4 regions of the Vibrio sp. genome follow, and region 4 is predicted to be linked to each of the others. Evidence: predicted binding sites of a transcription regulator. Region 4 holds the regulator's gene; each other region holds the start of a gene.
What was found. The regulator PurR, encoded in region 4, represses purine synthesis genes. The targets are predictions, from matches to a motif close to TNANGNAAACGTTTNCNTNA.
Positions count from the first base shown of each region.

Region 1: a site for PurR is predicted at 2,738-2,757, ahead of purE (5-(carboxyamino)imidazole ribonucleotide mutase). Genes of this name have one in related genera too.
Region 2: a site for PurR is predicted at 3,401-3,420, ahead of AC4MRV_RS10580 (formate--tetrahydrofolate ligase). Genes of this name have one in related genera too.
Region 3: a site for PurR is predicted at 5,728-5,747, ahead of ihfA (integration host factor subunit alpha). Genes of this name have one in related genera too.

Region 1 covers NZ_CFHWOM010000044.1:913-8,920, forward strand. Annotated here, with positions in the region: gene AC4MRV_RS17030 (DUF1488 family protein) at 1-232, opposite strand, end outside; gene aroE (shikimate dehydrogenase) at 232-1,065, opposite strand; gene hemF (oxygen-dependent coproporphyrinogen oxidase) at 1,142-2,059, opposite strand; gene tsaC (L-threonylcarbamoyladenylate synthase type 1 TsaC) at 2,078-2,635, opposite strand; gene purE (5-(carboxyamino)imidazole ribonucleotide mutase) at 2,828-3,313, shown strand; gene AC4MRV_RS17055 (5-(carboxyamino)imidazole ribonucleotide synthase) at 3,318-4,451, shown strand; gene AC4MRV_RS17060 (DNA topoisomerase family protein) at 4,497-5,087, opposite strand; gene AC4MRV_RS17065 (DUF494 family protein) at 5,100-5,579, opposite strand; gene dprA (DNA-processing protein DprA) at 5,576-6,697, opposite strand; gene AC4MRV_RS17075 (LysM peptidoglycan-binding domain-containing protein) at 6,697-7,716, opposite strand; gene def (peptide deformylase) at 7,882-8,008, shown strand, end outside.
Region 2 covers NZ_CFHWOM010000014.1:56,895-64,902, forward strand. Annotated here, with positions in the region: gene AC4MRV_RS10575 (DUF294 nucleotidyltransferase-like domain-containing protein) at 1-1,489, opposite strand, end outside; gene AC4MRV_RS10580 (formate--tetrahydrofolate ligase) at 1,624-3,372, opposite strand; gene pyk (pyruvate kinase) at 3,624-5,078, opposite strand; gene AC4MRV_RS10590 (MFS transporter) at 5,250-6,629, opposite strand; gene AC4MRV_RS10595 (ABC transporter substrate-binding protein) at 6,993-8,008, shown strand, end outside.
Region 3 covers NZ_CFHWOM010000003.1:203,501-211,508, forward strand. Annotated here, with positions in the region: gene AC4MRV_RS04490 (response regulator) at 1-2,019, opposite strand, end outside; gene AC4MRV_RS04495 (acyl-homoserine-lactone synthase) at 2,012-3,211, opposite strand; gene AC4MRV_RS04500 (diguanylate cyclase domain-containing protein) at 3,407-5,524, shown strand; gene ihfA (integration host factor subunit alpha) at 5,866-6,162, shown strand; gene AC4MRV_RS04510 (HI1450 family dsDNA-mimic protein) at 6,265-6,585, opposite strand; gene yeiP (elongation factor P-like protein YeiP) at 6,588-7,154, opposite strand; gene AC4MRV_RS04520 (nucleotidyltransferase domain-containing protein) at 7,284-8,008, shown strand, end outside.
Region 4 covers NZ_CFHWOM010000062.1:7,053-15,060, reverse strand. Annotated here, with positions in the region: gene mukF (chromosome partition protein MukF) at 1-115, opposite strand, end outside; gene cmoM (tRNA uridine 5-oxyacetic acid(34) methyltransferase CmoM) at 118-909, opposite strand; gene elyC (envelope biogenesis factor ElyC) at 1,023-1,826, shown strand; gene torR (two-component system response regulator TorR) at 1,875-2,588, opposite strand; gene torD (molecular chaperone TorD) at 2,825-3,472, shown strand; gene purR (HTH-type transcriptional repressor PurR) at 3,687-4,694, shown strand; cyclic di-GMP riboswitch class I at 4,837-4,922, shown strand; gene AC4MRV_RS19140 (TfoX/Sxy family DNA transformation protein) at 5,124-5,717, shown strand; gene AC4MRV_RS19135 (TVP38/TMEM64 family protein) at 5,880-6,575, shown strand; gene AC4MRV_RS19130 (putative signal transducing protein) at 6,572-6,877, shown strand; gene AC4MRV_RS19125 (alpha/beta fold hydrolase) at 6,874-7,677, opposite strand; gene glgA (glycogen synthase GlgA) at 7,843-8,008, opposite strand, start outside.

The DNA.
Region 1 (8,008 bases), on a different contig from region 4:
ACTCTTCTTCTTCAATGAGTTCTTCAGCAAGCTCTTCAAGATCGAATCGATATTGTGAAAAGACTTCCAGAGCTTGCTGTTCATTCTCTATCTTTTGTCCCGACAGCTGTTTCAGTTCATTCATGCTCACGAGGCATTGAATTAACGCACCTGATTGCTGCGCCGGAAAGAGAACGGCTTGTTTGTCTTCATCCCATGTTTGCATGTCTGGGAATAAGATCGATTGATTCATTACAATCCCTCTAGGTTCTTTCTTAACTCACGTAAAATTTGTTTGGTACCCGGTCTTAAGCCACGCCAAAGCATAAAGCTTTCGGCTGCCTGACCGACCAGCATTCCCAATCCATCAAAGACGCGCACCACCCCATGCTCATGCGCCCACTGATTGAAGGTCGTTTTACCAGCGCCATACATCATGTCATACACAACCGCCTGTTCAGTAAAGATAGCTGCGGATATATCTGGTAGCTCACCACTCAAGCTAGAAGAGGTGGAATTGATGATCACATCAAACGATTGGTTGACTTCACTCATCTCACAAGCGCTAATCGCTCCATGCGGTGCAAACATCTCGGCAAGCAGTTGCGCTTTCGCAAAAGTTCGGTTGGTAACAACAATTTCAGCGGGTTGCTGGTCTAATAGTGGCTTAATGACGCCACGCGCGGCACCACCAGCACCAATAAGTAAAATACGCGCTCCCTTTAAAGGCGCTTGGTATTGAAGCAAGTCTTGCACTAACCCTTCACCATCGGTGTTATCACCAATGATCTCACCATCATCTAGCTTCTTCAGCGTATTCACCGCGCCAGCCAATTGAGCACGTTCTGTCAGTCGAGTAGCAAAGCGATAAGCGTCTTCCTTAAATGGAACCGTGACATTACAGCCTTTACCACCTTGAGCAAAAAACTCAGACACCGCTTGTTGAAACGCGTCCTTATTTGGGCTTTCTGCAGTATAGGTCAATGACTGATTGGTTTGACGAGCAAATAGAGTATGAATAAAAGGCGATTTACTTTGAGAGATGGGATTACCAAAAACGGCATAGCGATCTATTTGCTGAGTCATTTCCTTTACCTGCAGAACTAAAAAAGGGCCAATGCGAAACATTGACCCTATCACTATCTATATATTGAAGAAAGTCTTACCACTCTCTTGGTTTGAGGTAATGATCGTATAGTTCAGCTTCTGCAGAACCCGGCTCAACTTGGTAAGCATATTCCCAGCGCGCTAACGGTGGCATCGACATCAAGATAGATTCTGTGCGCCCACCGCTCTGAAGGCCAAATAGAGTGCCACGGTCAAACACTAGGTTAAATTCAACGTAACGACCTCGGCGATATAGTTGGAACTGACGTTCACGTTCACTGTATTCAGTCTCTTTACGGCGCTCTACTATCGGCAAGTAGGCATCTGTATAACCTTGACCAACCGCTTTGATGTACTCAAAGCACTTATCAAACTCCCAATGGTTAAGATCATCAAAGAACAGACCACCAACACCTCTGGTTTCATCACGGTGTGGCAGGTAAAAGTATTTATCACACCAAGCTTTATGCTCTGGGTAGACTTCACTGCCAAATGGCGCACACACTTCTTTCGCAGTGTTATGCCAATATTGCGCGTCTTCTTCAAAAGGATAAAACGGTGTTAGGTCAAAGCCCCCACCAAACCACCAAATTGGCTCTTCGCCCTCTTTTTCGGCAATAAAGAAACGAACGTTAGCGTGAGAAGTTGGTACATATGGGTTATTAGGATGCATAACCAATGACACCCCCATCGCTTCAAAGCGTCGACCAGCTAACTCAGGTCGGTGAGCCGTTGCAGAAGCAGGCATTTCTTTTCCTTGCACATGAGAAAAATTCACTCCGCCTTGCTCAAACACTGCGCCTTCTTTCATCACGCGAGTTCGACCACCACCACCTAGCTTCTCACCAGGTTCCCGATGCCATGCATCTTCAACAAATTCTGCCTGACCGTCTGCTGCTTCTAATTTCTGACAGATCGAGTCTTGCAGTTCCATTAAGAATTGCTTTACCGCTTGTTTATCAATTGCCGACATCTTTCTTCCTTTGCAAGGTTAGCCTTGTCTTAATACTTGTGACGTTTTCGCATCACGAATCTCACTTGGCTTTTCTCTTCCACCCGTTTCACCTTCCAAAACAGCCACCAACTTATCGCCTAGCTGCTGATAGACTTGTTCTGTGGTCATACATGGCGGTTCACCCGTTAGATTCGCGCTGGTAGAGGTTAACGGCTTTCCAAACGCATTACACATCTTTTGTACCAAAGGATGATCCGTTACACGCACTGCAATTGAATCGAATTGGCCAGATACCCAATTAGACACTCTATCGCTACAAGGCATTATCCAAGTGACTGGACCTGGCCAAGTTTGATGGACTTGCTCAAGCTGCTGCGAAGTCAATTGTGACTCATCAATGTAGGGCAGCAGCTGCTCATAGCTTGCAGCGATCAGAATCAACCCTTTTTCGACAGGGCGCTGCTTCAGTTCTAATAATTTTTGAATAGCTTCTGGGTTATCCGGATCACACCCGACACCAAATACACCCTCGGTAGGGTAGGCGATCACTTCACCATCATTTAAAGCGTTGAGCGCTAGATTAAAGTTATCCACGAATACTTCCTGTTCAATCTTTGTTTTTGATAAGTGTACAAACAATCACAACCAGTGACTAAAGCTATTTATTTATAAATTGTATCAATCTGATTTTAACACCAGCGCAAACGTTTGCTTAAGAGTAAAATCCCCGTATAATGCGCACAAATTGAATGCTCACCTATTACGCGCAGCTTTAAGGAGTTCGAGATGAAAGTCGGTATCATCATGGGTTCAAAATCAGATTGGCCAACAATGAAACTAGCAGCAGAAATGCTAGACAGATTCGGAGTTGAGTACGAAAAAAAAGTAGTCTCTGCTCACCGTACCCCTCAACTTCTCGCTGACTACGCCACTAGCGCCAAAGAGCGCGGTCTAAAGGTTATCATTGCTGGCGCTGGCGGTGCTGCTCACCTACCAGGCATGGCAGCAGCCTTTACGTCTTTGCCTGTACTTGGTGTGCCCGTTCAATCACGAGCATTAAGCGGTCTAGATTCTCTCTACTCTATTGTTCAAATGCCAAAAGGGATCGCTGTAGGTACATTAGCCATCGGCGAAGCAGGCGCAGCAAACGCAGGTATACTAGCGGCACAAATCCTTGGTACGCATGACGAAGAAGTGATGGCTAAAGTTGAAGCGTTCCGCAGTGAACAGACTGAGACTGTATTAGCTAACCCAAATCCAGCAGAGGACTAATACCATGCATGTGTTAGTGCTAGGTGCCGGTCAACTGGCTCGTATGATGTCATTGGCAGGCGCGCCTCTTAACATAGAGATCTCTGCGTACGATGTGGGGAGCAAAAATATCGTTCATCCGCTAACGCAAATGGTGACTGGCCATGGTTTAGAGGATGCGATTGCGCAAGCTGACGTCATCACCGCTGAGTTTGAACATATCCCGCATGACATTCTTGCGGTGTGTGAGCAAAGTGGGAAATTCTTGCCATCAACACAGGCCATTAAAGCCGGTGGCGACCGCCGCATCGAGAAGCAGTTACTCGATGATGCTGGCGTACGTAATGCCAAATACTACGTCATCAACTCCCGTGAGGACTTTGATACTGCTATCCAACACGTAGGTATTCCTATGGTGCTTAAAAGCGCTTTGGGCGGATACGATGGAAAGGGCCAGTGGCGCCTAAGAGATGCAGATCAAGCAGATGCCATCTGGGCTGAAATGGCGGAATGCATTGCCGCGACAGAAACCCAAGCGATTGTCGCTGAAGAGTTTGTCCCGTTTAATCGTGAAGTCTCTCTGGTTGGTGCCCGTGGCAAAGATGGCAACGTGGCGGTTTACCCTCTAGCGGAGAACGTTCATACCAATGGTGTCCTGACACTGTCTACCGCTATTGCAGACACAGATCTGCAAGAACAAGCGAAGAACATGTTCACTGCGGTTGCCAACAGCCTCGACTACGTGGGCGTGTTAGCCCTCGAGTTCTTTGATGTAGATGGCACTTTGCTGGTTAATGAAATCGCACCACGCGTTCATAACTCTGGTCACTGGACTCAACAAGGCGCGGAAACATGTCAGTTTGAGAACCACCTGCGCGCCGTTTGTGGCATGCCACTTGGTTCAACCAAACTGATCCGATCCACATCGATGATCAACATTTTGGGTGAAGATACGTTACCAGAAGCGGTGATCGCGATGGATGGCTGCCATGTGCATTGGTACGGAAAAGAGAAGCGCGAAGGCCGTAAAATGGGTCACATTAATGTGTGTGGAGATTACAATGGCGAACTACAACGTAAATTATGTGCACTCGCCAGTGTCCTAGACAAGAAGGCTTTTCCAGCCGTACATGATTTCGCTGAGAACTTCACAGAGTAATCTTGATAACCAGTAAACAAAAACGGCGCTCTAGGCGCCGTTTTGCTATTTGCTTTCTTGGGTGTGATGACATTTACGATTAGCACACTGTAATCGGTTCCCACTGGCCAGCTTTTTCTCAATCAGTAATGGAAATCCACACTTCTCGCACTGCCCAGCGACTGGGGACTGGTTCACCGCAAACTTGCATTTAGGGTAGTTATCACAGGCATAGAATAACTTACCAAAACGTGTTTTACGCTCAACTAGATGGCCTTTATGACATTCCGGACAATTTAAATCCGGTGACTCGGGCTCTTCTTCAGGCTGATCCAAAGACTCAATATGATGGCACTGCGGATAGTGGCTACAACCAATAAACATACCGTAACGCCCTTGGCGAAGGACCAACTCGTTGCCACATTCTGGGCAAGGTACACCAAGCTCTTTGATGATATGCCCATCATTTTGATGTAATGGTTTAATGTAATCGCAGGTTGGATACAGGGTACAGCCAAGAAATGGGCCATGCTTGCCATGGCGAAGCTGAAGCTCGCCATCGCGCTGCTCGGATTGGCATTTCGGGCACGCTTGATGCTCTAATGCGTGTTCATGAGCTGAAAACAGCTGCTGATCTATTTTACTGCTTTTGGTCACTTGGAAAGCTCGTTAATGTAGAACACCTTGTTCTTTGGTGTATAACAGCTCTTCCATAAGCGTATAAGCGTTTTCATTGCCTGGTACATTGAACAGCACCATCAATACAATCCACTTGAGATCATCCAGCTCAAACTCATCCGTCTCGAGGCCCATAATGCGGTCAATCACCATTTCACGCGTTTCCGTTGTCAACACGTTCACTTGTTCAAGGAAAGTAATGAAACCGCGGCACTCTAAGCTCAAACGCTCACACTCTTTGGCGGTGTAAATACGTGTCGAGGTCGATGTACTGCACACAGAAATTGCTGAGTGGGCCTCGCTTTGCTGCAGAGCGGCTAACTCTTCCAGCCAGACAAGGGCTTTATAGATGTCATTTTGATGAAAGCCTGCACGAAGCAACTCTTCTTCAAGCTCATCTTGATTGACTTGTAACTCTGCATCGCTATGGATGTAAGTCTCGAACAGATACATTAGGATATCCATCATCATAGCTCGCCCCTCCCCTTTCGAATATAGCCACCGGAAACTGCAACAACATGCCCTGAGAGCTCAAGCTCTAAGAGCTGCATCATGACTTCTTGAACAGGTATATTGGTCCTGCTTGCAAGAATATCAACTGGTGTAGCCCTACTTCCTACGTTAGCTAACAGCTGAGGAAATGGCAATTCTTCTTTGCTATCTTCTATCGGAAAAATTTCCTGCTGTATCACTTCTCTACTTTTATCAGACCAACGAATCAGCGTATCTATTTCAGCCAAAATGTCCTCAACATTCTGAACCAAGCATGCCCCCTGCTTTATCAACAAGTTACAGCCTCGACCTTGTGGGTGATGAATGGAGTTGGGAATAGCAAACACGTCTCTCCCTTGCTCTGCCGCATAACGAGCAGTGATTAAAGACCCACTCTTTTCAGCAGCCTCAATCACAAGTACCCCCAAAGATAACCCGCTAATAATTCTATTTCGGCGAGGAAAATGATCCGCCTTTGGCTTGGCTAGAGGATGGAACTCAGACACCAATGAGCCACTTTGGCAGATTCTTTCGGCAAGTTGACGATGACGAGCAGGATAGACTGTCGCTAACCCACTTCCTAACACAGCAATGGTTTGCCCACCACCTTGTAGCGCTCCATCATGAGCATACCCGTCAACACCTAAGGCTAACCCACTAGTGATCACTAAATCATGACCAACTAACGATTGAGAGAAGCGACGAGCACAGTTCAGCCCATCAAGGCTAGCGTTGCGACTACCAACAATAGCAAGCTGAGGTTGAGATAAAGAAGAAACGTCACCTTCAACAAACAATACCGCGGGTGCAGAGCCAGATTGCTTAAGTAATGGGGGGTAGTTGGCGTCTTGTGAAGTGAGGATCGTACGCTGTTTAGAGCCTTGTAGCCACTCTAAACAATTCTCGACCTCTTTTTCAGAGTGATGTTTAAGATACTCAATTTGCCTATCACTAAAACCGACTGATTTAAGCTCAGCGCAACTAAACTGAGCCAGGCTTTCCGGGCTCTCTATCGACGTCAGTTTAGCAAAAGTTTTGGGGCCCACTCGTGGCGTAAAATAAAGCGCCAGCCAAGCGGCTAAGGCATCTTGGTTCATTATTCAAAAGTGTCTAGCGGTGAGCGTAACAACGTTTGCTGGCTTATGGGTTGAGTGCTTTGTGTCACTAAGGCCAGACTGAAGTGTTCATAAGGTCGAATAACCATTAAATGACCAATCAGCGTATCAGGTAAATGCTTATCACCGTCAACAAAAGCCCCCTGAGCATAGAGCTCAAACATCGAACCTTGCCGCAACTGATCGATACTCCCTCGATCAATAACAATCACCTGATTTTGGCCAACATAGTGACTCCCCTCTAACGCCCCTAATACATTCGCCACACTTTGCGCAGGAGAAGCCGCAGGGTAAAAGGTCGTAGATAAAGACTCTGTGATGCCCTCAATAACGGGCAGTACGATGTCATTGGCGAGAATTTCTTGGTTCTGCTCAACAACCTTTAGACCACTGTAACTCTCATCATCAGAGAACCAAGTTGCTTTAGCCACTTGCTTAAGAGCCGTTATCTTATGTTCATCACGTTGATACTCGTTGAGAGGTCGGTAAATCAACCAATCGGAATGAACATTCGATTTGCTGATGTAAATGACTTTATTTTCGGTGAGATACTGCGCTCCATCGCTAGAGCCAAGTACTCTAGCACTCGACACAAGATCTTGGTCGCTGAGCAATCGGTCAGATTCGAGATAAGGTAGCACTAAAGCTTCATTGATAGTCGGCAGTGCTTGTTTATCCAAGACTCGAACTTTAGGGCTGAGTTTCACCATCGGCTTCAGACTCAACATCGGCCGCCCATTTCGCCAAATAAGACTGAGCTTATCACCAGGATAGATAAGGTGGGGGTTCTCAATATCGGGATTCACTTGCCACAAACGCGGCCATAGCCACGGACTGTCTAAATACAGCGCCGATATATCCCATAGGGTGTCACCTTTCACTACAATATAAGTAGTTGGCGCACCTTCTTTAACAGTAAGCACATCCTCTTGTGCCACTGTGAATTGCGCAAAACCGAAAGTTAGTAATACAGATAGCGAAATCCCCAACCGAAATGGCATAACAGTTCATCCCTGAGTAGTTAATAATTGAAGATGTTAGTATCGCGAGAACAGCCTAGAAACGCGTCAAAAACGCAATGATGCTGTCATTTGGTCTGCAAAATGTCTAGAATTGAGCCAACGAGGTTTATCCTGATTCGGCACAGTTCAACATTTCGAGTGTATATGTCTGTATTACAAGTATTAACATTCCCAGATGATCGCCTTCGCACCGTCGCTAAACCGGTCGAAGCTGTGACACCTGAGATTCAAAAGTTCGTTGATGACATGATTGAAACCATGTACGACGAAG
Region 2 (8,008 bases), on a different contig from region 4:
ACCCGAGTGGTGGCGTTCGGTTCATGGCATTACGCGCCAAACAAGCTAAGAATCGATTGTTCTTACGAGCGCGGCGGACAATGAAACCATTGAGTTGCTCTGCCCACTTTAATCGACCATAAACGCCGTCTAAGTCAAAGAAAATCGACGCATTAAGCAGCGCTTTAGGGTTGGGATCATCAATCCAGTCAGCAAAACATTCTTCCCACTCCGTACGTGTCATGCGCCAATCAGGGTTGGTGGCCATGATGTCACCCGTGCAATAAGTGTAACCGCACTTATCAAGGCCGTCACACACGCGTTTAGCAAGCTCAGCAAAGTAGGCGTCGTGCTCATCTTTAATAAAGGTGTTATCGAGGATAATAGCGTTGTCTTGGTCAGTAACGAGCAACTGTTCGTCACGCCCCATTGAGCCTAAGGCAACAAAACAATAAGGAACGGGAGGTTCGCCAAGCTCTTCTTCAGCTAACTCGATAATACGCTGTTTGAAGCTCCGACCAATCACTGACATGGCACTGCCAACCATATGAGAGTTAGCGTCTTCGTTAACCAAACGGACAAAGCTATCTTTTACTTGCTCAGACAAAGAGGCAAGCTCATCAATAGATTGTTGCTGGAAGATGCTGCTTACTAGCAACAGCGAATTTTGAGACTCGTAGCGAACGATGTCGGTTGCTTCAATAATACCAATCGGTTTTTTGTCTTTTAAAACCGGAAGGTGATGAACGTTGTAGCGAAGCATGGTGAGCATGGCTTCGTAAACATAAGCATTGTGATCGAGTGAGATGACCTCTGTCGTCATTACGGTAGACACCTCATCACTTGGATCTAGGCCTTGCGCAAGCACTCGTGTACAGAGGTCTCGGTCAGTAATGATGCCGACAAGAGGGTTGTGGTCATCTTCGTCATCTTCAAGCACATCTGGATCGATAATTAGCAAAGATGAGACATTTTCTTCAGCCATTTTGATGGCTGCATTTTGGATCGTTTCACTCTTAACAACGAAGGGGGCATCACTGGTTAATAGGGTGCGCACTTTGGAAGTGGTCAGATCGTTTTGCTCGTTATTGCTCGAAACGGCTTGACGCAGGCGAGCATTATCGGCGACTTCGACAAAGTCAGCAAACGCTTCATGCTTTTCATACAGCTCTTGAAACACAGCTTCAGGAATACAGTAGAGCAGGGAATCCTTAATGGCTTTTGCGGGAAAACGAACCTTGTTGTTGGTCAGTAGCCCCATTTGACCAAACAGTGCCCCTTCATCCAAGCGGTTGTATAGTTCACCTTTACGTCGATAGACTTCGACCACGCCGCTTCTAACCATGTAGAGATCGTGAATTTCATCCCCAAAGTGAATCACTGGCGTGTCTTCACGGAAGTATGAGATTTCGACATGCTTAGTGACGAAGTTAAGTACATCGTCTTCAAGCTCATCAAAGGGAGGATGCTGGGCGAGGAAGTTTTTGATTTCCAGTAGTTCTGCTTCCATGAAGGATTCCAGTTTTCGCTGAGTTATCTTTCAATGGTACATGATCTAAAAGAAGAATTGGTGGATTCTGCGCTTTGGAGCTTAAAAAATAAAGGCTTAGGATTTTTCCTAAGCCTTTATTTTTGGGTTGTGGATTAGCTCAAGCCAATGATGTTGCCATCCACATCAAGATCTAAGTTCATGAAGGCGGGTTTGTCTGGTAGGCCCGGCATGGTCATCACGTTGCCGCATAGTGCATAGATGAAGCCTGCGCCGGCACAGAGCTTTAACTCCCGTACAGGGACATCAAAATGGGAGGGAGCACCTTTTACTGAACCATCGGTTGAAATTGAAAGTGGTGTCTTAGCAAGACAAACTGCCAAATTGTCAAAGCCATGTTTTTTGAACTGGGCAAGTTGTTGTTTTGCAGTATCACTTAGGCTGATGCTTGCTGCGCCATAACCGGATTCAGCCACCGCCATCAGTTTTTCTTCCGTTGTTTGGTTTAGTTGATACAAAGGCTTAAATTGGTGTGCTTGGCTACTTTGGTGAATGACTTTTCGCGCCAACTCTAACGTACCCTCACCACCTTTAGCAAAACCTTCGCTGATGGCGACTTCAACATCGTTAGGCAAGCCTTCGACCATCGCTTTTAGCTGTTCCAACTCTGCTTGGCTATCTTGAGGGAAGCGGTTAATCGCGACAACAGCCGGCACCCCATATTTGTTGACGTTATTGATATGCCATTTTAAGTTTTCAAACCCAGCGATAAGCGCTTGCTCGTCGTCTTCAAATAGAGAGTCAGGAATAGGCTGACCTGGTTTAAGATCGTAAACTCCTGAATTGGCTTTGAGGCCTCTTAACGTAGCCACGATAACCGCGCAGTCCGGCGCTTTGCCTGATACTTGAGCCTTTATATTACACGCTTTCTCAAATCCCATATCAGAGCCAAAGCCACCTTCAGTCACGGTAAACTCACCGAGTTTGGTCGCAATATTGTCTGCAATAATTGATGAGTTTCCATGCGCAATGTTGGCAAATGGGCCGGCATGAATCAGTGTTGGTACACCTTCGAGTGTTTGCATTAAGGTAGGCTCAATGGCTTCTTTCATGCTCACAGCCATGGCACCAGCAACTTGCAGATCTTCTGTTGTAACAGGTTCTCCGTCTAGGTTGTATGCCACAACAATACGACCAATTCGAGCGCGAAGGTCTTTTAAATCGGTGGCTAACGCGAGAACTGCCATCAGCTCGGACGCGGCAGAAATGTCAAATCCATCCTCACGTTCATAGCCGTTAATGCTTTTGCCAGCTTCATTTCTACCCACCGTCACCATACGTAAAGCTCGGTCGTTATGATCCATAACTCGTTTCCAAACAACGCGCTGAGCGTCTATGCGTAAGGCTTTTAAACCGCTACGAGATTCAAAATCTTCGTAGCCGTTTCGCTGCTCGTGATAAATCCGCGCGTCGATGGCTGCTGCTGCGAGATTATGGGCAGCAGTAACGGCGTGAATATCACCGGTCAGATGCAGGTTAAGCTCTTCCATTGGGGCAACTTGAGAATAACCGCCACCTGCAGCACCACCTTTTACGCCAAATACTGGCCCCATTGAGGGCTGGCGAATACAGGCTGTCACTGAACGATTAAGCTTCGCGATACCTTGGGCTAAGCCAATGGTCGTGACGGTTTTCCCTTCACCAAGAGGTGTCGGAGTAATTGCAGTTACGAGTACTAACTTGCCGGTATCACATTGCGAAAGGCGCTTGAGGCTATCTAGTGTAACTTTAGCCTTATATTTTCCTTGGCTGTGAAAATCTGATTCTAATAGACCAGCGCGTTGGGCAACCTCTAATATAGGCAGCAGTGATGTCTTGCGACAAATCTCGATATCGGACAGCATAAAACCCTCTAAAAAGACACACAAATAGTAAGGCAAACGTTTGCGAAAGGATGATAACGTTAAAATGTACGTTGTAAAGCGATAGTTCTAGTTCGATGGGGACTTTAACTGAAATCGTACCAAGAATAAATGTGTCGTTTACGGTTTCGGAGAAAAAAAGGACCTACCGCAAGGGTAGGCCAAATCCCTAAGTTTCCCTGTGGAGCAAGGATTGGGGGAGGGTGACTAACGTCTATGGAGAAACACAAAAACTATGCGGCAATCGGCGCTTTGTTTTGGATGGTAATCAGTCGGCTGATATTGATATCTCCTGCTTTTTCAACGGACTCAAAACGAGAAATCAACAGAGATTGAATGTTGTTTTCATGGATTGCTTGCTCTAACCGTGCCAATACTTCCTCGGTGATCTTTTCCTCGTTCAGTGACGCATATATTGGTTCAACGCCACGTAAAATTGATAAGCGAGCTAACAGTTTCTCATCGCTGCTTAAGGCCCATATCAGAGCTCGACTGTGGCAGCGAGACATAAGCAGTGGCGTTTCACCACTATCAGTAAAAACGGCGACGCCCAGGTTTTGTTGGGCTTTTGCAGCAAACAAGACTGAAGAGATAGCAAAGCTTTTACTGCTATTGCTGCACAACTGTTGAACACTCTCCCAGCATTCGCCAGAGCATTCTGTTTCTTGTTCTACCCCATGAGCGATACGAGCCATCGCTTTAACCGCTTCAACAGGGTAGGCGCCTGTTGCTGATTCTGCCGATAGCATGACGGCATCGGTGCCATCAATAACTGCGTTGGCAACATCCATAACTTCAGCGCGTGTCGGCAATGGATTTTCTATCATGGACTCCATCATCTGGGTCGCGGTAATGACTGGTTTACCAAAGTGCTTTGCGCGGTTGATAAGGGCTTTTTGCACACTCGGTAGTCGAGCATCACCAATTTCAACACCTAGATCACCACGCGCAACCATAATAATGTCAGACGCAAGGATGACTTCATCCATTGCATTTTGGTCGGCAACGATCTCAGCACGCTCAACTTTGGCAATGATTTGTGCATTACAGCCTGCTTGGCGAGCAATATCGCGGGCGTAGTTGAGATCGTCTGCATTACGTGGAAACGAAACCGCGAGAAAATCTGCTTCAATGATGGAGGCTGTATGGATATCTTGTTTATCTTTTTCTGTTAGTGCTGGCGCGGATAAACCACCACCTAATAGGTTAATGCCTTTGCGGTTAGATAACTTTCCGCTGTTGAGAACTTTTGTTTCGGCATAGGCCCCGGATTCATCAACATGCGTGACCTCAAGTTGAATGCGGCCGTCATCGAGCAGCAGTACGTTACCCACAGACAAGTCTTTGACCAATTGCGGGTAGTCTAGGCCTACACGTTGCTCGTCGCCAGATTGAGAGTCCAGCGCACTATCTAGAATGAATGTCTTGCCTTGCTCTAGGTGGACGGAATCATTTTTAAAGCCCGCAATACGAATCTTAGGGCCCTGCAAATCAACAAGAATACCGACATGTTTACCGAGCTTACGAGCGGCTTTTCGTACATTGGCTGCTGTAGCAATATGGTCTGCAGGATTACCATGAGAAAAGTTGAGCCTAACCACATTAACGCCGGCTTGAATCATTTCTTCTAAAACAGGAGCACTTTGACTAGCAGGGCCTAATGTTGCGACAATTTTTGTTTTATTCATAACCTTACCTTTAACAACATAATTAAAATGAGGAACTAAAAAGGGGGAGGCTGGTGGCCTGCATTCGTTTGACAGGGAAAGGAGTGCGCTATCGATATGAGCCTGATTTGCGCGTCTCTTCATTCGAACATTGACCGCCAGCCAAAGGGGAGCATGCTCCCCAATATGTCGTTAGTTAGCTGGGTTTGCTTTTAGCTCTGGTTGTTGCGCTTCGTCGATGTCTACAACTTTCTTCGCATTCCAAACAGTCAGTGCAAGAAGGAGAGAAACCACACCTGCTGCTAGCCAGAAGTATTGAGCTTGTGAGAAGTCATAGTTTTTAACACCATCTACTTCAGTAATCGTGATAAGCGATGCTGATACAACTTCTTGAGCCGATGCCGCCATGTAAGAGAACAAGCCAATGAAGCCTTTTACTGCGCCAACAGCGTTCTTAGGCATTAGGTCACATGCAGTTAGACCCGCTAGGAATACAACCAGACCGCCGATTGCAAAACCAATTAGCCCAAGCGCTACGGCATCGATGATGCGGTTATCTGGACCAAAGAACATCAAACACATACCTGCAATATTCGCCAATCCGTAAAGTAGAGTAGGGATATGACGGTTTGCATTGAACAGTTTGTCAGAAACGATACCCGACAGAATTGCACCTGCTAGACCCGCGATAGGATACGTAGACATTGCAAAACCAGCGTCGATAAGAGAGTAGCCTTTTGCTTCTTGTAGGTAGAGAACAGCCCATGAAGACATCGCATAACGAGATACGTACATGGCTGCACACGCTGCGGCAATTAGCCATACTACAGGTTGTTTGAGAACAAACATTTGTGCGCGACGAGTCTCTTTAGGATCGTTCTGCTTTTTGATTTCTGGTTCTTCATCAAATGCGGTAGCAGCATCTGGTAAACCGTATGTTTGTGGACGGTCTTTAAGAGCGAAGAACATACATAGTGCTGCTGCGATAGCTGCAATACCAGCTCCGATGAACCCTGCGCGCCAGCCTAGGTAGCTCACAAGTGTCGCAGTTAGGATCCAAGTAATACCTTCACCGATGTTACGTGAACCACCCCATACAGAGTAACGAGAGCCACGTTGTTTAGGTGAGAACCACTGGAATAAAGATACACAAGAAGGGGCTGAGCCAACTGATTGGAACCAACCATTCAAGCCCCAAAGTAGAACAAAGAAAAAGCCAGCAGTGTTTAAGCCCATAACAATGGCGGTAGCGCCTGATAAGAGCAGTGAAAACGACATAAAGCGGCCGATGTTGGCGTAGTCAGAGAGGAAGCCGTTCGAGAATTTACCTATTGCGTATGTAAAGAAGAACGCCGAGCCCATAATACCCAACTCTTCAATGGTAACGATGCCGGCATCCAGCATAGGCTTTTTAACGACACCTAAACTCATACGAACAACGTAGAAAACCGCGTAACCAAATACTAAGCCTAGGAAGACTTGCCATTGGTAGCGCTTAAAGCGGGATTGCATGGCTTCTTTTGAGCCATCGGACAAAGGTAAGTCCGGACGTGTTTTAAAGAAATTAAACATAAATGTTTCACTCCGTGAATGTGTGACGGTAAATGAGTTGTCGGGAGCATCATGCAAAAAGAGTGGTTTAGCCTCAAAAAGGCGCTTTTGAGACAAAACTGACTCAAATTAAAGAATGGCGTGGGTTAAAAGTGGCACTTTTACCCATACTGATAGAGATGAAATTGATAGAATTATGCATAGAGAGTTATCGATATGCGTCAGCAATGACCCAATGGATAAAACAAGAATTTAATGGGCTATTTGCGACTTTTTGAATTGGCGCACAAATATAAGGGATTTTGTGAAGTGAGATTAATATGGGTACTAAATGGCCTAGTGAGCACTGTTTTAGCGGCGTTACTAGGTGTAAGCTCATATGCAATGGCAAGCCAAGAGCAACTGGTGATTTTGACTACATTTTCTAGTGAGCCAATTGCAGAGTTGATGTTTGAATACAAACAACAAAATCCAAAGGTGGATATAAAGCTGATCCACCGCAGAACGCAATCAGCAATCCAGCTTTTAAACAAGAGCTATATTCAAGATGTTGATGTCGTTCTTAGCTCATCCCCTTTTCTTATGGAAGAACTCTACAAGCGCAACCAGTTAGCCAAGGTATCGTACAGCAATGAAATGCCTGACTGGCTGGTTCCATTTGTTTTACCTAAACGCAATAAAGTGGTCAGTGTTGGGTACTCGGGTGCAGGGCTGGTGTGGAATAACGATTATTTGAAAGCCAATGACCTAGCGAAGCCTAACCAGTTCATAGATCTAACCGCATTTGAGTACTTTGGTCATATCACGATGAGTACCCCGAGTCGTTCGGGAACCACGCAGATGATGATTGAGAGCATTCTTGCCAAGCATGGATGGAAGAATGGCTGGGCGATTATTCTCAATGTCGGGGCAAATTTAGGTACGATTTCTTCACGTAGCTTTGGTGTCGCGGATTATGTCGCTAAAGGTCAGTTCGGTATCGGCCCGACCATAGACAGTTATGCTTTGGTTTTGCCCCAACAATTTCAGCATGTTGGCTTTGGCTATGACTCTGATTTTACTCTTATGCCTACTTACATTGGTGTGTTAAAAAAACCGGGTGACAATAGAGCTACCGAACGCTTTATCCAGCTTTTGTTATCTCAAGAGGTGCAAGAAAGCATGGTCAATACCAACTTCGCTAAGCACTCTATCAAGGACAACTCACTTTATAGTGAAGATAATCCTTCTCTCAGTTTGGAAAAATTAATGAAGAGAGAAACGCTGGTCAATATCATTTTTGACGAAGCGATTACCAAGCGTTTGCCTGAGCTGCAAGATATATGGCATAGCCTTTCGTTGGCAGAGGTCGCACAGCAAGGCGACCTTGTAAAAACGTCACAAATACAAGCGTTGAAAAG
Region 3 (8,008 bases), on a different contig from region 4:
TAGAGTAAATTCGGTGTATTGACCGTATTCTGAGTGGCAGCGAATAGCCCCTCCAAAAGATTTCATTACACGTTGACAATAGCCTAGGCCTAAGCCACTGCCACCACTTTTGTTATGGCTAAAGAAATCGTCAAAGATTCGACTCAATAAGTCAGTTGGTATGCCCGGTCCAAAATCTCGAATTGTTATAGTATTTTCGTAATCATTACCCCCGGTTTGAATTTCTACCTTACTGTCAGGGAAAGAATCAAAATAGTAGATTGCGTTGCGGAGTATGTTAAACATAACGAAGTTGAACAAGGTCTCGTTAATCTTGGCGATAAAGTTATGGTGGATAGACACGCTTACTTTATTTGCATCTTTATTAGTGTCGAATCCATATAAGGCAACGGCATTTTCAATAGCAGTTTTGATAGAAGTCGGTTCAACTGGCTCTTGATCGAGAGAGGAGCTATTGACCTCGCGTAAAATAATATCAATCAGCTGGCGACCTCGTGTAATTGCGCTGCGCCCTTGTTCGACATGGATATAGAGTTCACTCGGGCTCGCGTTTTCACTCAGTTTCTGATTTAGGCACTCGAATTCCAATTGTACTTGGGCTAGCGGGTTGCGCATCTCGTGAGCGATGGAGTTTGCCAGTGCTTGGGCTTGACGAAGTCGTTGATCGTAGTTGATATGAACTTGTGCTTTTTTTAATACCCTTGATAGTGCCATTATCTCTTCATAAGAAAAGTTGTGCCCATCAGGCTTATGACTTGAAACGAGGACATGAGAGAGTTTGTTTTTTGACTCATATAAGGGCAACACTAGCGCATAGTTAGTTTCATGCATACGAGTGTGCAAGTCTGATAACTCTCTTGTATTGGTTTGCTCTAATTCAGCTTCTAGCTCGTCGATAACTAGGGGGGCGGTATGAGTCTCAAAATAACGGCGATAGATACCGGCTCCTTGGTAGTCATCCAGTAATTTTAGCTTGTCACTCGGGACACCGAGATAAGTGGCCAATTGGGTCACAGCTTGTGCAGGCGATTGCTGAAATTGCTCTTCCAAACGCATGATTTTGTCGGTGGGAGAGAGCATGGAACCATACATTATACAGTTAGCAACTCGCTTCGATTTTCTGTACAGATATGGCCAAGTACTTCCTATAAAAATCGTAGTTAGGAAAAGGGAGGTCGTCGTTAGCTCGAGATAATCACTCATAAATACGAGCCCAGTGGAGTAGCAAAGACCGGCTAGCGTGGCTGCGATAGACACCGTGAAGATATGCCTAAAACTATAAAATCGAGATGCTAAAATAGCGTAGCCCATAAATAGCATTTCACTTACTGACAGAGCTGGGGGAAGCCAGGTAAGTGAGAAGTCTTGGAAAAAGTAAGTAAATCCAAGTTGGATGACAGCTGTTGAGCACATGAAAATGGTCATGCCTAAAATCATGTAGTTGACGCGAGTCCGACGTATGCGACTTTCGTTACCGCGAATAGAGAAAAGGTTAATGAAAGTAAGTACAACTAGGATCGCTAAGCCTAAAAAGAATGGCTTTGTGTATTCACCAAAATCAAGTACGAATTGGCTTGGCGCTATGATGGTAGCCCCACGCACGGTCATTCCCGGAATCAGGTTCCATAGCAAGCAGACAACGAACGTTGAAATAGCCAGCATGCGTTGGATTAGCAGAGGTTTTGTTTTCGTATAATAGCACTTGAGTTTGACGGTAAACTGATAGGCTGAAGCGAAGGCGAATAATGCCGAAACATTGGCAATAATTGCCATTATCACCGCCGTTTTCTCACCTAATTCAACTAAGTACCCAGTATGGAAGTAGGCATTACTCAAGATCCAGACGAACAGACCCCATGTATATGTTATATAGTAGCCGTATGACTTAACGCTTTTGGTGCCAAAACGTTTGTTCAATGAGTAACAAAAGAATCCAGCCCAAACAAACACTAAAAGTGCTGTAAGTAGCAGCACAATCGCCTTCGGGTAAAGGATATGTGAGGCAATGGAACTAAGCATGGTTAAGCTCATTTTGACGTGTCTTTTTAATCTGTGAAAAGGTTTGTTGTTTATAGTTTTTGTAGTCAGTGGATGTTAGCGCATCGTGGAGCTTAGGAACAACCCAAACACCTTTATACGTTGGATTCGACGAACCTGCTAAAGTGCAATATCCAAATTGGCAATAAGATCCCAATGATAATGATTCATAGTATTTAATCATTAGTGGTTGCTCGACAACGACGAATGCAAGCGATATCTCAAACTCAAAGAGATGCTTCATTAGGCGCTTCTGAGCTAAGAACAAGTAGAACATTTTTTGCGAGTGGGTCCCGCTCACGGTTAGTCGTATAACTTCACAGCATTTATCTGCGTTAGAAAGATGTCGCCATAGATATTTATCAAATTGGCCTGGTTCGCAATTCGTTAGGCTGATAGATGGCGATAGTAATCCTAATTCGGTTAAATAAGAGAGATGCTGAGAGTTGGTCATTGTTTTCCAATTGTTATTTTGGAAAAACGCAGAAAAATATAGCCAATCTTCCGACGTATCTGCATAACTAACTCTTGCACTTGAAACGATGAATGGGTGTTCTACTTCTGGACTACTAAATGTAAGAAGAAAATGTGCGCCTGATTTAGAGAGGTTGATATGCTGCAATATCTCATACCACTCTTGTTCAAGGACGAGGGTTGAGAGGTTTATGAGTGCAATGGCATCTTGAATAGACATGGCTTGAGAAGAGTGCAGAGTCCGGTATTTCCTCTCAACATCTTTGATATCTAGAATAAAATCATCTTGGTAGCTCGATTCACTAACTGGCAGCGTTATTTGTGCTTGGTAATATGAACCATCTGCACCTTGTTCTGGATAGTTCAAATGGATTTGCCAAATTTGAAAGTGAGCCCATGCTTCGGCCCAATGTGAGAACAGATCCAAAACACGTAACTCAATCTGATACCACTCCAGAGGCCAGTCACAACTTCGTTTTCTACAGCTAGATTTATAAAGGGCAGAGGAGAGTACGCTTGAAATGGCGTCTAGGCGCATAGTTGGCCTATCCGCATAGATCTTTTCTAGGCGGTCAGAAAGGCAACGACTAAAAAACTCGTTTGCTCCTTGACCGAATTGTTTATCTATCTCTTTAAAAAGCGCAACACGGCGCTGAGCTTCATCAACAAGAATGAAATCTGCGTACTCGGTTCTAGCCATCACGTTAGTTATTTATGTTTATTATTTGCAGTTATTATCATTTTGCCATCAACAATACGCAAACAATTTTATAGCAAATAAACACATCTATCATTAACTTAGTGTCAAAGTTGTACATTAGTAGACTTTCAAAGTTTCTATCTATTGGTATTTCATTCTGTATAATGGCGAGTCCGTTTCTGATGGTGGCCACTTATGAACGAATTGATCCAATATACTAATGCCAATAAACAGGCTTTCCGAGTAATCACAGCGCTCCAAGGAGATCGCAGCATCTCTGAAATTTATGAGGCTAAGCATAAGCTCGAAAAGATTGGCGAAGAAAGCAAAGAAAAGTTGAGTCACGTTTATATTGAGTATCTTGACGCAATTCTTAGCTATAGGGAGGATCGTTTCCAGCAGGCTTTGGGGCAGTTCGAGCAGCTTCTTGAAGCGATTAAACAACCCGATGAGTGGGCATTGTACCCGCACATATGCGTCTACATAGGAACAATACAGGCTCAACGCGGCCAATACTTGATCTCTCAACACTTCTTTACTCAAGCAGAAGCAACATTTGACGCTGCGGAGCCAAGAACATTAACTTTCCTCAACGTTAATTTATCTGGAATCTCGCTACAGTTGAAAGAGTGGAGAAAAGCTCTTGAATACAGCGTAAAAGCGTTGGAGCAATCTAATGCCCAAGATTACGATAGTGCCTACTCGATGGCTTTACTAAACGCTTCACTTGCTTCTACGATGCTGGGAAGTTTGGACGATGCGGAAAATTATTTACAGCAATGTGAGTGCTATTGTGATCAGCGGAACTTGCGTCATGCAAAAGCGTATTACGCTTTGTACCTCGCGGTGTGGTATCAGTACAAACAAGATGTTGTATCTGCTCAGCAGTCTTATAAAGATGCCTTTGCCTCATTAAAGGGGCTAACTGATCCGTTACTCCATGTGGAGTTCTTTCATTTCTACGGACAGTTTTTATACCAAATTGGCCAGTATCCTCAAGCATTAGAATTCCTGTCTCAGGTTTTCAGTAGCAAAGCGTTGTCGGAAAACCCTAGAGAAAAACTATCGTTATATCGTATTGCGGTAAAGTGTTACCAGAAGGTGGGAGATCTCGATAACGAAGTAAAGTATCTGCGGCGCATTACGTCGCTTCAAGATGACGTCATCGAAATGCGTAGGGCGCAAGAGTTAGAGCATTTACGGCGAGTCTCTAAGGTTCATGAAGAGTCGTTGGCAAGTCAGCAATCGTTGCTTATTCAAGATAGGCTATCGGTGTTAAATGAACTCGGGCAGATGCTAAACAACGGAGATGTCGAGCATCAAAAACTCGCAAGCATCTTTGACTCCCTAGAGGACTTACTGCCCATTTCTGCATTCTCTCTCGCTTACTACGATGCTGAGAGCAATGAGCTTAATTATCAGTATGTACTTGAAAATGGCTACTTTCATTCGCCTTATAAGGTGAAATGTGACGCCGTCTCGCACATTGGTGTTTATAGTGCGATACACAAAAAAACGGTTCGACTAAATACCAGCTCGCCTCAGGAAATTTCACTGTATTTAGAATCAGCGAGGGTGCCGGATGATGTGAGGTGCGGCTCCATTGGTGAAGAATGGCAAGGGGCTTCAGTGATCTTTGTTCCAGTGATCTATCAATCTCAGCTGTTAGCTGTCATGGGAGTCCAGTCAAATCAGTGCCACGAGTATTCAATTACCCATGAAAAAGTCGTCGAGCAACTCGCTAGTTACGTTGCGGTTGCTATCAGCCACCACAATCAGAAGAAAGAACTGGCGAGCCACAACCAGTTTTTGGAACAGATTTATCATACCGATCACTTAACAGGCTTAAAGAATCGTTACGGTTTTTTCTCTTGGATAGCTGACCGCGTCAATGCCGCTAAAGCGCCAAATGGGGTCATACTAGTGTCTATGGATGGATTAAAACGCTTTAATCGTCGGTTTAGTAGAGAGCAAGGGGATGACTCGCTAGTCGAAACTGCTAGCTTAATCCAGCAACATATTTCGTCAGAGCTCTTAGTGTTTCGGTATCAGTCTGACGTGTTTTTAGTAAGTGGGCAGTTTGAGTCAAATCAATACCTAGAAACGCTCGCTGTCACTCTGCAGTCGATGATTAAGGAGTATTTTAATATTACTTACGCTGATAGTAATACGTTATCAAGTACAGTGGGTGTATGTCAGTTAGATGAACAAATGTGTCGAAATGGGTACGAGTCGAGAGTCTCAGAGCTAGAGAGTGCTCTCTACCGAGTAAAAGCGCAAAGCAGTGATGGCGTGTTTGTGCTTAATAGTTAATCATATGATGCTAACCTCATGATTTAATGAATAAAGAAAAATAGCCTGGTTGAGAAAAAGGTTAATTTGGAGTTTTATATCAATAAATCTATCAATTTAGGCTAATGTTTTGATTGGGAAGGCTTTATTTGTCATATTTCACTATGAAATAGTGGCCTAAGTGAGCGTATTTACTACGGTTTTTTGTTCAAATAATGAACATTTAAGAAAAAAGTTGGCGAAAATCATAAGCTTGGCATACACTTTCCAAAGTAAGGCCGATATGTTGTTGATTGGCTTGACGAAAGTTTTGGTGTCACCTTTGGGTGGCAAGGTTTGAACACAGCTTTGAGGAAAGTTTTATGGCGCTCACAAAGGCCGATTTGGCTGAGAACCTGTTTGAGAAGCATGGATTCAGTAAACGGGATGCCAAGGAAACGGTTGAGGCGTTTTTCGAAGAGATTCGTAAAGCACTAGAAGGCGGAGAACAGGTTAAATTGTCTGGCTTCGGTAATTTCGATCTTCGAGATAAAAATGAACGTCCAGGTCGAAACCCTAAAACAGGGGAAGACATTCCTATCAGTGCTAGACGCGTAGTTACCTTCCGTCCAGGTCAAAAACTGAAAGCCCGTGTAGAAAATATTTCAGTTGATGATTAATGCTTAGCACTACTTACTAGGCTTTAATTTAGCTGCTAAGCACAGCGTGTTTGAGCAGTAGAAAAACACCCAAGCAGTGCTTGGGTGTTTTTATATCTACCGTTAGTCCCTTTTCCACAAAATGTGGCAGAACTTGTGATCTGGGTCGCGACTAACAAGAAGGCGGGCGTAAACTTCATCGAGAACATCATTCTCTTCATTGACTAGTCCAACTCGAACTTCTGCGTAGACTTCTTTATCTACTTCGAAGCCAACGTGGCCAGCCCAATCGTCACTCGTTTCTACTAATTCAGCAGCACCACGTTCTTCAAATTGCGCAGTGAAAATAATGACATCAGCAGCTTCTAAGTTGTCAGGAGCCATCTCTAAGAAGATGTCGTACGCAGTATCGATGGCATCATCGTAAGAGATCAATTCAGCCATAATTATGCGCGGCTCATATACTTGCGTTCTGCCGTATTAACAATAATACGGTCACCAGTCGCGATGTATTCAGGAACTTGTACCGTTAGACCTGTAGGCAAGCGTGCAGGCTTAGTACGCGCTGATGCCGAGGCACCTTTAATTGAAGGATCAGTTTCTTCAATAGTAAGCTCAACCGTTGCTGGCAGCTCAATACCAACCGCGTTACCGTTTACTAGGATAATGTGCAGGCCTTGAATGTCTTCAGTGATGAAAAGCAGCTCATCTTCGATTTCATCTTTTTTGAAAGTGAACTGAGTGTAATCTTCATTATCCATAAAGATATACTCATCGCCATCTACGTAAGAGAACGCAGCTGCGCGCTTGAACATATCAACAGTTTCAACAACGTCGTCAGACTTAAAGCGCTCATCAACGCGTGCGCCAGTGTTTAGATCAGTACAACGTAGCTTGTAGATTTTAGCTCCGCCACGACCACCAGGAGTTGTTACTTCGATATCTTTGATTAATAGTGTTTTGCCATTTGATTCAATAGCAAAGCCTTTTTTAAGCTCACTTGCCTTAGGCATGAACGTTTTCCTTTGTATGGTGTTGAATCACTGCATTATATACCTAGCCAGTTACAGAAGGAATATCTTGATTCATAACTCGCTGTAGGCGAACATTAGTAGATTACTTGGAAGCAATTAACGAATTAAATGTATCTCTCGACGATTGACCCTCAAACGCCATTTCAAACACCCTACCAACCTGCGATTAAAGACCTAGTCGGCTTTGTTACTGGTGGGCTGGGGGAGAATCTGCACAGCATTTACCTTTACGGAAGTGTGGCGAGGCGAACTGCCAAGCCGGGCCAGTCAAATCTTGATGTGATTATCGTGACTCACAAGTCGTTTGCTGAGACGAAAACGGCACTGCTGAATTCCATCAAGTGGCGTTTTCAGAAAAGTTATCCATTTATATCGGAGGTAAGCTTTAAGTCTGCGTTGGTGAGCGAAGTGGTAAGTCTTGAAAGCATCTTTTCATGGGGCTTTCAGCTGCGTCATTGCGCGGTGTGTATCCACGGTGAAAACCTTGCAGAGTGTTTTGGCGATTACGAGCCTAGCTGGGAAATTGCCAAGCATTGGAATATGGATGTGGAAGACTGGGTAGCCGTTTATCGCAACCGAATCGCTCGTGCGGACAAAGAAGCAGACTTAATTAAATCTCAGAAAATCATCGCTAAGAAACTCCTTCGAGCCAGCTATTCTCTGATAATGTACCGCGACAAAAAGTGGTATGACGATCCGATAGAGTGCGGGCAACAGTTCCTTCGCTACTTTCCTGAGAAACAGGTAGAGATCGAACGTTTGGGGATCTTACTGTCGGGCCGGTTGATTGCGAAACGATCAGTGATTGGAATCTTGGATGGATTTGGTGATTG
Region 4 (8,008 bases):
CGATCAAAAACGCCAACCGTTCCGTCGTCAGGTTCAATGAGAAATCGTGCTGCTTTACCCAGCCGACCAATTCATCGATTGGTTGCTCTGCAGCATTGAGAGTCATCTCACTCATTATTATTCCTGTTTCTGTTTCTTTTTGGCCCATACATGTATGTAGCGACCTAATGAGAGGTAAGGCTCTTGTCGACAAAGTTGTTTTTCGAGAGCCAATACATCTTCATACTGATAATCCCCTGTATATTCCATATTCCCTATGTAATCACTAAAACAGCGAATCCCAGATTTACCGCGAATTTCAAACCCAGCGTCTTCTATCCATTGGTAAACGTCTTCTGGCTTTAAACCTTTCTGCGGCTGTAATTTAAATCTTTTGCGATGAGGCATTCCCTCAAGAACGTGGGGAATATTGCCACATACGACATTTTTATAAACCAGCCCGTGATGGTTGTAGAACATGATGGACGCAGCGCCATCTGGTTTAACCTGCTCTAACACCGTCTCAAGCGCAGATTTAGGATCGACCAACCATTCCATTACAGCGTGGAATATCACCATATCAACTTGGTGTTCTAAGTGTTCCCCTATCTCTTGGACTGGAGAATGAATCAAGCGATACTGCTCAAGCAAGCCATTTTTTTCAATATCCTGCTTTGCCAGTTGCAGCATTTCCGAAGATAGATCACATAACTCAACGTGGTGTCCGAGTTTGGCAAGCTTTTGCGACATTTGTGCTAAGCCACCACCTGCATCCAGTACATTTAGCTCTCTGTTAGTTCCGTCAATAGCGGATAATAAATGCTCCAAGTCTTCCCAAACAATGACTTGGCGGATCTCTCCCTTATCGGAGCCGTAAATATTTTTTGCAAATTTGTGGGCAATATCGTCGAAATTACGGTCTTCAGTCACAGCAGCTTAAGGTATTATGTCTAATCGTGCTGCTATTCTGTCACAAGAAAAGCAGGAATAAAGAGGGTTTCTCTTAAAAAATAATCAACTGATGTTTTTTCGGACTATTTAGTATGTTTGAGCTGAAAAAAGTGGTCTCTTCTCTTCTGATGCCTTTACCGGCAATGCTTATCATCGGCCTACTTGGCTTGATGCTGATCATGTTCACCCGAAATCAAAAGACTGGCTGTTTTATCGTCCTTTTCTCATTTATTGGCATATTCCTGATCGCGTTTCAGCCTGTTTCTTCTCGATTACTCATGCCACTTGAACGCCAGTACTCTGCGTTTTTCCCCGTAGATGAATCTATTGACTATGTCATGGTGCTAGGCAGTGGCCATGTCGTTGATGACAAAATCCCGCCGACTTCAGAGTTAAGCCGGACTGGGTTAATGCGCTTAGCAGAGGGTATTCGTATTATGCGCATCTACCCGGGTTCTAAACTTATTTTGTCCGGTTACTCTGGTGGCTCTGAAACGAGTAATGCACGAATGATGGCTAAAGTCGCACTCGCTTTGGGCGTCTCTAAGTCAGATATTGTTCTACTAGAAACAGCAAAAGATACATGGGAAGAAGCGAGACAAGCTGCTGCATTTGTCAAACACAAAAAGTTGGTGGTGGTGACATCAGCAAGTCACATGAAGCGAGCTCTGAATGAATTTCACTCTGCAGGCTTAAAACCTTATCCTGCTCCAACTAATTACCTAGCACATGAGAACGTTACTCAAGCTTGGGCTAAGTTCACACCAAAAGCGGTTTACCTAGAGCAAACCGAGCGTTATTGGCATGAAACACTCGGGCGAATGTGGCAAACCCTTAGAGATTGGGCTTCTGACTATGAAGAAAAATCTTTAGAAGCTTCTAACAGCCAACTATAGATATAAAAAAACCGAGGCATGCCTCGGTTTTTTTATATCTGACGAATATCAATCCCCAGCAAACATGTAGCCTTCACCATGAACCGTCACGAAAATCTGTGGGTTCTTTGGATCAAACTCCATTTTCGCACGCATACGGCGAATAAGAACGTCGATAGTGCGGTCATTTGGTGCATCGACTCTGTGGCTTATCATGTTAAGAATACGCTCACGGCTCAGTACCTGGTTCGGGTATGAAGATAGAGCAACTAGCAGTTCGTATTCTGCCTTAGTCAATTTTACAGGCTCGCCGGCACGGCTTAGTGCTCGACGTTGAACATCAAACGTCCATTCACCAAAACGTACTGTGTTGCTGTCTTGCTTATCCGTTTCTCCAACACCTGCTGAATTGCGAGCTGCAGAAATACGCCATAACAAGTTTTTGACGCGCACTAAAAGTTCACGAAGCTCAAAAGGCTTAGTTACATAATCATCTGCACCCATTTCAAGGCCGACGATTTTATCAATGCTATCCGTGCGTCCTGTTACCAGGATAATCCCAATGTCTGATTGACTGCGAAGCTCGCGTGTTAACATCAATCCATCTTCTCCAGGCAGATTGATATCTAACATCACTAGATCTATCGCATTGTTCTGTAGTGAATCACGCATCTGCTCGCCGCTTTCTGCTTCACTTACGTGGTAACCTTCATTTTGAAAGTAACCAACTAGCTTGCTACGAGTTACTGCGTCATCTTCTACAACTAATACGTGATAGCTCATTTACACCACTTATTTTACATTGGTCATCGTTTTAACCAGTATTCTATTCATAATCAGTAACATTTCTAGTATTTGTTACTTTAAAACCAAGAAAGATGATTTTTTATTGATTCAAGACAAACCTAGGCTATCGGTTAACTTTTTTCCACATTTACATTTATTTCGTCACAACCAGTGTTACCGCTGTTCATTTTTATTGGGTAAACTATCCGCAGTTATTTTAGGAGTTAAACCTAATGCAAGAAATTAAAGCATTTAATGAAAAACGCGCCGAGATCTACTGGTGGCTCTCTAGCCTGATGGCAAAAGAACTGACTCAGGAAGCTTTAGATCAGTATCACTCTGCAGAAATTCGCTCATTTCTGACTGGTTTGGGTGAGAACGAAGCACTAAAACCTGCCGTTTCTGACGTCATTGACGCTTTGAACCGCCTAATGGACCGAGAGGATGCTCAGCTAGAGCTATCAGCAGATTTTTGTGATTTGTTCCTTAAATCGGATAGAGACTCAGCTTTGCCTTACGCTTCAATGTACATCGGTAAGTCAGGTCTCTTGAATGATGAACCGGCGAGAGAAATTGAAGCGCTGCTCCAACAATATGGAGTGCAGGTAGATGAGAACCTTAATGAGCCCGCAGACCATATTGCCATCGAGCTTGATTTTTTAGGTAACCTAATCATCCGCTCTAACGAGTTGGAGCAAGAAAGTGCAATGGAAGAAGCGTTGGCCGCACAAGATGCATTTATCTGCGATCACCTACTAAGTTGGACACCACAATTTGCTGCGAAATGTAAAAACATTGACGAATTTGGTTTCTATTCTGCTATCGCGAACTTGATGGTCGCATTCTTAGAGCTCGACTCGAGCTACTTAAAAGGTGAATAAACCTTACTTTTTGTGACCCTAAGCGGTAACAAAAGCCTTTTTATTTGCGCTTCTCCAGTTTGCGGTCTAGAATCGTGACCGCAAACGATAAAAATGAATTTAATAAATACAAACCGCTAATTAACAGCGGTTTTTGTGTTTCTGATACTTTCTGCCAGATTATCCTAAACTTAGGAATATTGTTCCGTGGCAGTCATCGACAGGACAGAACCTTATGGCCACTATAAAAGACGTAGCGCGCTTAGCCGGCGTGTCAACGACAACGGTATCTCACGTAATTAATAAAACACGTTTTGTTGCAGAAGCGACCCAAGAAAAGGTCATGGAAGCAGTACAGGAACTGAATTACGCACCAAGTGCTGTTGCTCGTAGCTTGAAATGTAACAGCACTCGTACCATCGGTATGTTAGTTACTCAATCAACCAACCTTTTCTTTTCTGAAGTTATCGATGGTGTAGAGAGCTACTGTTACCGTCAAGGTTATACTTTGATCCTATGTAATACCGGTGGTATTTACGAGAAGCAACGTGATTACATCCGCATGTTAGCTGAAAAGCGTGTAGATGGTATCTTGGTTATGTGTTCTGACTTAACTGAAGAGTTAAGTGAAATGCTTGATCGCCACAAAGATATTCCAAAAGTGGTTATGGATTGGGGCCCAGAGAGCTCCCAAGCAGACAAGATCATCGATAACTCCGAAGAAGGTGGCTACCTAGCAACGAAATACCTTATTGAACGCGGGCATAGTGACATCGCTTGTTTAAGTGGTCACTTCGAAAAAGCAGCGTGCCAAGAACGTATCGCGGGATACCGACGCGCAATGCAAGAGGCCGAACTCAATGTCAACGAAGACTGGATCCTCGAAGGTAACTTTGAATGTGATACAGCCGTACTAGCTGCTGACAAGATCGTCGCAATGGACAAGCGCCCTACTGCAGTATTCTGTTTCAATGACACTATGGCTCTTGGTTTGATGAGCCGCCTACAGCAGAAAGGTATCCAAATTCCTGAAGACATGTCGATCATTGGCTATGACAATATTGAGTTAGCGGAATACTTCTCTCCACCACTAACAACAGTTCACCAGCCAAAACGTCGTGTTGGTAAAAATGCGTTTGAAATTCTGCTAGAGCGCATAAAGGACAAAGAACACGAAAAACGCGTTTTTGAAATGCACCCAGAAATTGTTGAGCGTTGTACGGTTCGCAACCTTAACAAGTAATAACGATATGCGTTTGGCAATATGATTATTGATTAGCCAAACGCATAACCCCCATCAATTTACTGAACCAAGATCACATTTAGTCACTCCAAGTGTGATACTTACCTCAAATATTATTTATTCTTAAATAGTTCGATTAATGCCACGAACAGGGCAAACCATTCCGAAAGGATGGGACGCAAAGCCACCGGCCTTAAGTCATTAGTACAAGGCAGCGGGGTTGCCGATGGCAAATATGCAAAACTAGTACAATAAGATTTCTCGTAATCTAGACGCGTCTTAACACGTAACAGCACTAGACATGGAATTCGTCGATATTTTACGAAGTGTTTTCTTGTATGACACCTTACTGACAAAATTTCTGCATTATTTTGCTACTCTCTCGGACCTGAATTGGTGGCGTATACATATACACCGAGAAATTACAGCATGGATAAACCAATACTAAAAGACTCAATGAGACTGTTTGAGCAACTTGGTCAAATTAAGTCTCGTTCAATGTTTGGCGGCTTCGGCATTTTCGCAGATGAAACGATGTTTGCCTTGGTGGTAAATGACAGACTGCACGTGCGCGCTGATGAACAGCTTACACAGCAGTTTAAAACCCTTGCGCTGGAACCATACGTTTATAAAAAACGCGGTTTCCCCGTCGTAACCAAATATTTTGCATTAACTGATGATCTTTCTTCTGACACCGAACGAACATTAGCGCTTGCTAAACAAGCTTTAAAAGCGGCAAAAGAAGAGAAAAAGATACAATCAAAAGCTAAGCCTAACCGCTTGAAAGATTTACCTAACTTGCGATTAGCAACGGAAAGAATGCTGAAAAAGGCAGGGATTGACGACGTTGAATCCTTGGAAGAAGCGGGCGCAGTCAATGCTTATAAGGCTATTCAGTCTTCTCATTCAGCAGAAGTCAGTGTTGAGTTACTTTGGGCGCTAGAAGGTGCAATAAAAGGTACGCACTGGTCAGTAATACCTCAAACTCGTCGACAAGAGTTACTTAGCAAACTCTCCAACTGATTGATAAAAAGCCAGCATAATGCTGGCTTTTTTACTTTTGATGGAAATTTTCTGCTTCATGACTCGTTCTTATTCCCTATATCAATGATTCCCTATACTTACTTAAGTATGTAACTATAGGGCACAAGTTACCTTGAGCGCAGATTGTATAAGGACGCTGTTATGAACAAAAAATTGATCATTGGCATAGTACTGGTCACTCTTATCGTGTTTTTAGCGATGAACTTTGGCCAATATTTAACACTTGAGAATGCCAAAGCACAGCAACTAGCGCTAGCTGACTACATTAATGAGAATTTTATCTTTGCTGCACTGACTTACTTCGTCGCTTATATCGCGATTACAGCCTTTTCTATCCCTGGGGCTGCGGTTGTGACTTTACTCGGTGCCGCCTTGTTTGGCTTTTGGACGAGCTTGCTGCTTGTTTCTTTTGCCAGCACTATTGGTGCTACTCTTGCTTTCCTTAGTAGTCGCTTCTTGCTACGAGACTGGGTACAAGACAAATTCGGGGATAAGTTAAATGCGATCAATCAAGGTGTGGAGCGTGACGGTGCATTTTATCTCTTTTCTCTAAGGCTAATCCCTGTCTTCCCATTTTTCCTAATTAACTTGCTAATGGGACTGACACCAATCTCTGTCGCTCGTTTCTATGTGGTGAGTCAATTGGGTATGTTACCTGGTACTGCTGTATACCTTAATGCGGGTACTCAGCTCGCTCAGATTGAGAGCTTATCGGGTATTGTCTCTCCATCAGTGTTAGCTTCTTTTGCTCTGCTGGGCCTATTCCCTGTCATAGCCAAATGGGTAATGGCTAAGATAAAGTCTTCTCCTGCAGCACAAAATGGCTCTACATCATGAAGGTTTACTCTGCTAGTAACCCACCCGAAGCTCACATAGTCTGTGAGCTTCTCAGGTCCCAAGGTATTAATTGTGAGGTTCGCGGAGAAGGTATCTTTGGCTTACAAGGCGAAGTGCCTTTTGGAGAAAATAGTGAGCCGTATGTTTGGCTGTTACAAGCGGATAAACAAACTGAAGCGCTTAAAATCATAGAGCAGTTTAAGCAGTCAGATGCGGGTGTTGAGTGGCTATGTGTCAAATGCGGTGAAATGAATGAGTCACAATTTGGTGTGTGCTGGCAATGCGGGACAGCCGCCGATTAAGCAGTTTGGATTTGTTGCTGGATGAACTCTATTGAGTGCTGATTAAATTCATCTGGGCGCTCTACATTACAAACGTGGCCGCAATCCGGAATTTCTAATAGCTTACTTCTACTATGTACTGCGACCATTTCTTTTACAGGCTTTATAAACATATAGTCCCTTTCCCCCATTAAATAGAGAGTCGGGATTGGCAGTTCACGATCCTTAAAGTATTTCATTAAAGGGTTCACTTCCGCAGTCAGGATGAACCAGCGCTTAAACTCTTTCTGACAAAGTTTCTTTGCTTCGCGGATAAACAAGTGACGTGACTCTTTCTGAGTTCGTTGAGGCATGACGATATAAGCAAACAAGCTGTATAACCACATGTAAGGGACTATGTGCTTACACAAGTTACCTAACCTCACCAAAACTTGAGAACGAGTGTTCAGGCGCGTTACAGCTCCGCCAAGAACCATTGATTTAACGCGGTCTGAGGCTAACTCAGCAATATTACGGACAATAATGGTTCCCAGAGACATGCCAACAAAATGAGCAGACCTGATTTTCAAATGGTCCAGCACTTTGAGGATATCTTGCGTTACCGCTTTAAAGGTATATCGATTTGCCATCAATTCTTTAAGCAGTTGGTTAGATTTTCCGTGTCCTCTCAAATCAATCAACAACAAATTAAAATGCTGCTTATAAGCTTTGATTTGTTTAAACCAGATAGATGAACTCCCTCCAGCACCATGCACAAACACCACCCACTCTTTACTCGTTGGATGTTCAAATGTTTTGTGAAACAGCATTTCTGAGCTCATATTTTTGTTTTGTCTATCTTTGCCAAGGAGTTTTGAAAACCGAAGATTAGCATAAAGTGATGCAATTTTAATTCAGCTTATGTCAATTCGTGTAACTTATCTTGTCCAAAACTAGAAAAATACAAAAAAGGCGTCATAAGACGCCTCATTTCAACCGTATATTATTTATGCATTCAACGCACTGTGGTACAGCGATAGATACTCATCCGCCGCTTTACTCCAGCAGAAGTTTTGACTCATCGCATACAATTGAACTCGTTTCACCTCGTTAGGTTGTTGGGCATAAAGCAACAGTGAACGTTGCAATGTCAGAAGCAGAGCCACTGGCTCT